2 regions of the Paenibacillus sp. MABNR03 genome follow, and region 1 is predicted to be linked to the other one. Evidence: riboswitches for the same ligand, from Rfam matches in the RefSeq annotation. Region 1 holds a riboswitch; the other holds the start of a gene.
The links. A riboswitch is a leader RNA that binds a small molecule or an ion and turns the genes downstream of it on or off. The one in region 1 is predicted to bind cobalamin.
Positions count from the first base shown of each region.

Region 2: it holds a riboswitch for cobalamin, as region 1 does, so the genes downstream of both, AAIH57_RS12000 (ABC transporter substrate-binding protein) here and nikB (nickel ABC transporter permease) in region 1, are expected to answer to the same signal.

Region 1 is NZ_JBCIYR010000008.1:29,955-33,097, reverse strand. It holds gene AAIH57_RS26465 (alpha-glucosidase/alpha-galactosidase) at 1-366, opposite strand, end outside; gene AAIH57_RS26460 (AraC family ligand binding domain-containing protein) at 560-1,387, shown strand; cobalamin riboswitch at 1,469-1,658, shown strand; gene nikB (nickel ABC transporter permease) at 1,822-2,760, shown strand; gene nikC (nickel transporter permease) at 2,761-3,143, shown strand, end outside.
Region 2 is NZ_JBCIYR010000002.1:749,239-752,381, reverse strand. It holds gene AAIH57_RS12005 (FecCD family ABC transporter permease) at 1-251, opposite strand, end outside; gene AAIH57_RS12000 (ABC transporter substrate-binding protein) at 248-1,246, opposite strand; cobalamin riboswitch at 1,647-1,777, opposite strand; gene AAIH57_RS11995 (histidine phosphatase family protein) at 1,947-2,594, opposite strand; gene cbiB (adenosylcobinamide-phosphate synthase CbiB) at 2,585-3,143, opposite strand, start outside.

The DNA.
Region 1 (3,143 bases):
ACGCAAATTGCGGAAGATTCCGCCAATGCCGAGTGTATCGGCAATCGTCTGACGCAGTCCGTATTTTTTCGGAATTTCAAAGTCCGTGATCGTGCACGGATCATATCCGCCCACTTGAATCGCGTTAATGACATATTTGGCACCGCGCAGCGCTTCTTTGCGGTCCGTATATTTTTTTACAGCACAACGGCTTCCGAGAGAACGACCCATACTGGTCAGCAGTCGCTCCGAATCATTCAACCGCTCGGCATCGATATCATACAAGGCCAATTCAAAATCCTGCAGTGCTTCGGTCATCATGACATCACCCAATACATTTTTGACAAAAACGGTGCTGCCCGCACCGAGAAACGTAATTTTGTTCATCTCAAGTCCAGCCTCCCTGAATAATGGTGTACCCCAACTATAGGCCGATTCGGTATGTATAACTATGGTTCAACCTCTCTCAAACATGGCATAATCCCATTTTTAGTATCGCTTTCAGCTGATATTTCCCTGGTTCACCTGTTATAATTTAAAATGAGAAAAAAGGATACGGGTGAAGGGAAGGAGTGGAAGGATGACACCGATTGAGTTTAATGTGCTGCCCATGGACTGGACGCAGATGGAGCTGGTGCTGTTGTTTTTCGGCTGGCAAGCCTGCGATCCTTCTCATTATTGGGGTCCAGGGGTGCGAGATTCCTATGTGGTTCATTACATTCATGAGGGATGGGGAACGGTTCATATGGAGGATAAGGAATACCGGCTGACCCAGGGTCAGGGCTTCGTCATTCTCCCGGATACCATTATCCATTATGAGGCCGATGCGAAGGAGCCATGGACGTACTCCTGGTTCGGGTTTAAGGGCGTCCATGCCAAGACATTCATGCAGCGGGCAAAACTGAGTCCGGCACATCCTGTATTTGATGCCAGAGATCCTAAGGTAATAGATGGTTTGTATGCAGACATGACTCAGGCCTCATCACGCAATGGCGGAGATGTATTTAGCCAGAGTCTGTTATACCGGTTAATTGCCGAACTGATATCCTCCTCACCTGAAGAAGAGAAGACGCGGCGTCCCCTGTCCACCAAGGATGAATACATCAGGCAAGCCGTCCAGTTCATGGAGAACAGGTACAGCCAAAAGACTTCGATCCTTGATATTGCGCAGTCCGTGCGTTTGGATCGTACATATCTGTCCGGTCTTTTTAAGGAGAAGTACGGGAAGTCGCTGCAGGCATTCTTTCTCGAATACCGGATGAATCGTGCGGCAGAGCTGCTGCAAAGTTCAACGTTATCCGTAAGCGAGGTTGCCCATTCGGTGGGCTACACGGATCCGCTGTTATTTTCCAAGATGTTCAAGCGAGTGACAGGAGTGTCCCCCAAGGGATCAAGAGAACGAGGTTAGCCTGCAGAGCTGTTTCAAATTTGAATAAAAAGTTTTGATCATTATCCGTGAGCCAGCTATACTGGTACAGAATGCAATTCAATTGAATATGTGGAACTAGGTGCTTTACCCTCGGGTAGAAGCTTAATAGGGAAGACCGGTGTAATACCGGCGCGGTCCCGCCACTGTAACAGAGGAGTCAGGCAGCGTTATGCCACTGGTTTAGGCCGGGAAGGTGCTGCAATGACGAGGATTCTGGAGCCAGGAGACCTGCCTAGTTTAACAACACAGTAGTACCCTACGGGAGATAGGAAGGTGTTTAGAGAGCATGATTTTTCTGAAAATCTGTTTATTTAAGACGTCCTTTTCCGGTAATACGGAGAGAGACGTCTTTTTTGATATGCAAGGACAAGTCACTGTGTATTGATGGAGATTGGGGAGAGGGCGTCAGACATGTGAGTAGATACATTGTTAAAAGATTCATTCAACTGGCAGCCGTGTTATTCGGCATTACGTTTTTGACGTTTCTGCTGACCTACCTGTCTCCGGGGGACCCGGCAAGGCTCATGCTCATGTCCACGGGGGTCACTCCGTCTGACGAATTGGTTCAGCAGGTACGCGTTCAGCTTGGGTTGGACCAACCGTTTTGGATCCGCTATGGAACCTGGTTAGGACATGTGTTTACCGGGGATTTCGGAATGTCCTACAAATACGACAGACCCGTTCTCGACATCCTGTTGTCCAGGCTTCCGGCTACACTTCGGCTAACAGGAAGTGCCCTGCTTCTGGTCATTCTCATTTCATTTCCGCTGGGTATCATGTCTGCAGTCTACAGAAACAAAGTGCTGGATTACGTCATTCGCCTGTTTTCATTTGCCGGATTGTCCATGCCCAGCTTCTGGCTGGGGATGCTGCTCATGTTGGTGTTTGGCGTACAGTTTAAGCTGCTGCCCGTCATGGGAAGTTCGGGATGGAACAGCTTGATTCTGCCGGCATGCACACTGGCTTTGCCTCTGGTCGCCCAGTATGTCAGGCAGATCCGTACGGTGATTCTGGAAGAGATGTCCCAGAGCTATGTAACGGGGGCAAGAGCCAGGGGTGTGAAGGAGAGAGTGATCATGATGCATCATATTTTACCTAATATATTGCTGCCCATCGTTACGCTCATGGGTATGTCCACAGGCGCACTGCTCGGAGGGGCAGCCATTGTTGAAAGTTTATTTGTGTGGCCCGGGGTAGGGCAGATGGCGGTCGATGCCATATTTACAAGGGACTATCCCCTGATTCAGGGTTACGTCATCTGGATGGCGACGATCTACGTATTGCTGAATCTGATCGTTGATCTGTGGACACACCTGCATGACCCAAGGATTCGACTGGACGTGGATATATAGATGAGAAAATTCAGGCTTGTTTGGACACAGCACCGCTGGTTTGGGTTCCTGTTCTCATTGACCATCCTCTGGGTTATTCTCGCGATGGTTGCGCCGCTGCTTGCCCCGCATGATCCACTGGCAACGAACTTTGCCAAGGTGCTGCAGCCAGCCAGCGCCGAATACCCGCTTGGAACCGATCAGCTTGGTCGCTGCGTGTTATCCCGTCTCCTATACGGGGCGCGCACTTCGCTTCTGCTTACATTCATGATGATCGGTATTGTATTTGTACTCGGCGTGGCGATTGGTGTGATTGCGGGTTTCGCTCGTGGTCTGATCGACACGATTCTGATGCGGTTGTCCGATACGCTGATGGCCTTTCCGGGATTAATCTTCGCCATAGC
Region 2 (3,143 bases), on a different contig from region 1:
GCGATTGCCAGCGATGCACCCACAAGCACGGCAAGCAGCACGCGCGGGAAACGAACCTTCCATATAATCTGCTCGGCTGACGTACTCCAGTCGGGCGTGATCCAGTCTCCGATCCATGGCATGTGATGAAGCAGAATGCCTGCAATGTCACGGACAGGCAGAGCCACCGAACCGATGCCCGTACAGATCAGCACGGTCAGCACAAGCAGCAGAATTCCGGCTGTTCCGTACACTGCCAGCTTTTTACTCATTGGAACAGATCAGGATAGATCGCTTTGGCTACAGCTTTCAAACCTTCCGTTACGCGTGGTCCCGGACGGCTCAGCAGGTTGGCATCCAGGCCAATGACTGCGTCGTCTTTCACAGCTGTAATTTGATCCCAGCCGCTGCGCTCTTTGATGATTTGATCCAATGTTTTGGAGTTTTCATCAATGACATCGTTCGCGTACAAAATCACATCCGGATTGGAAGCAATAATGTTCTCTTCGTTAATTTCATTCCAACCTTCCAGGTCGGAAGCAACGTTGATCCCACCGGCAACAGTGATCAGTTCGTCCATGAACTCACCTTTACCTACCGTCCAACCTGGGGAGAATTCAACGTAAACATTTTTCTTCTCTTCCGGCTTAACAGCCTTCACCGCTTCAGTTACGTCCGCCACATCCTGTTTCATCTTGGTGATGAGCTCCTGTGCCTGCTCCTGATGATCCGTGATTTTGCCAAACGTTTCGATGTTGTTCATTACATCGTCTACCGATTTGGGATCGGTTTTAAAAATGGTGATACCCAGTTCACGCAGCTTTTTCACGGCATCTTCGCTCATTGAGATACCTGTAAATACGATGTCTGCTTCAGCAGCAATGATAGACTCTTCGTTTGGCTTCGAGACGCCGCCCATTTTCGCTTTGGTTGTTGCGGCTTCAGGATAATCATCATAGTCGGATACCCCTACAATCTGCTCGTCCAGCCCGAGTGCGAACAGCGTTTCGGTTTCTGCCGGGGATACGGATACGATTTTGGCTGGCGCTTGCTCAAACGTAAAGGATTCACCCGTCGCATCGGTTACCGTCAGTGGATATTGTGTTTTGAGATCCGTCTGCTCCTGGCCTTGGGATTGCTCCTGTGCCGGCTGCTGTGAAGCACCTGTGCCCTCGTTAGTTGTTGCGTTGCCACATCCGGCCAAAGCCAGTGCGAGTGCCGCTGCACTCAGCAGTGACGCTACGTTTTTCCAATTTTTGATATTCATGTTGTTCATTCTCCCCTTCTCTATGTTCTCTCTTAAGTAGTGATCCTGACCGTTTCCCCTGAATTTGTGTTCCTAAATAAAATGACCCTAGAAAACCACACTAGGCCACTACGATTGCAGTACCATCTTCCGATCGCTGTTATCCCCAGATTTTTTTTGATTCTCTCTTATTAACGTGAAAATCCGGGGATAAAGGCGAGCGCTACGCTTCTCCAGATTGGTTCTGCACTCTTCGTTACGTGTGAATATTTCGGTTCATCCTATATGAACAAAAAAATCCCCGATCCTTACGCCAGGATCAGGGATGACGTCTCGCATATGGCGATCTGCACATCTTCAGCGTAACCACTGTACATGCGCATAGAACTGCCCGAAACGCTGTCCTTTCCTCGAAGGAACACCGGTTTGTACGTCCAGGGCAGGTAACCTGACTTACAGGACTACTCGTCCTGATTTACAGTGGCGGGACCGTGCCGGATTCACACCGGCTTCCCTATTTCACCCGTTGTGCCGTTCATCGCTCATAAAAATCGATGACATTTGATACATGCACACGGGACCCGTGGTCGCTGATATTGTAACCATTCAAGTGAGCATATCGCATCCGTTAGCACTTATGTGCATAACCAAAGATGTATCCATGCTGAAGTCACACTTCTGTTGTGATTATAGGTTATATTGCACATCCTTACAACCCGATTCATGGAAAAGACACCCTGCTTGATACCCAGCTGTTTTTGCTTTTTTCCAGCCGAACCTTAATCGCTTGCCCCGGAATAACCTGTGTGTCCCAGAATCCCAGTTCCGGTATGAGACGTGATACCGCATAACGAATTACGCCGCCATGGGTAACCACGGCTATCGCCGGAACCATATTTTCTCCGGAATATACCTCTGGCGAAGCGGACAACAGGCAATCCGTCAGAAAGGAGTCAATCCTCGCAGTAAAAGCCTGCCAAGGCTCGCCGCCCGGTGGCGTCACATCCTGCGGTGCATCAATCCAATCCCGGTAGTGCGGGTTGTCCTTGAGCTGATCGTAAGTCAGCCCTTCCCATTGCCCAAAATCAATCTCACGCAGACGCGGATCAAGCTGTGCTTGTCCTGCTTGCACAGGCGCGATTCGTTGCATGGTCTGACGGCAGCGCAGCAGATCACTGCAATACAGCGCATCCCAAGTGATCGCGCTGATCGACTCGCGAAGCGAAGCCAGTTCCCGCTCTGCATCCGGCAGAAGACCGATATCGGTATGTCCGAGATATCTTTTTTCAACATTCCAAGACGTTGTACCATGACGGATAAACACAATATCCCGTATTTCAGTTCCATGCTGTTCACAGTCTAATTCCACCACTGTGCGCCTCCTGCTGCCCAGATTACGAGTGCTGTCAGCCAGCATAACAGCACAAAGGCCCCCGCCGACCAAAACATCAAACGTGTGGTGCGCACGATATCCTCTGCTTCCATCAGCCGGGTCTGCTCGCCCATATAGGCTCGAAAAGAAGCCACGCCATGGTAAACGTTGTGTCCGCCAAGCCTGATGCCCAGAGCTCCCGCAACCGCCGACTCCGGAAATCCGCTGTTTGGGCTCGGGTGCAATCTGGCATCCCGGCGTACCATGCGTGCTGCGCCTTTTGCATCCAGCCTCATGAACCATGCTCCCGTTATCAGCAGCAAGGCGGTAATCCGTGCGGGAATCCAGTTCGCCCAGTCATCCAGACGCGCGGATGCCCAGCCGAGATGCATATATTTTTCATTTTTATAGCCGACCATGGAATCCAGCGTATTCACGGCCCGATAAGCCATCGCCAGCGGAGCACCGCCAATCAGGGCATAGAATAGCGGAGAAACGATGGCATCCACAATATTTTCCGCTACCGTCTCCACCGTTCCCCGCACC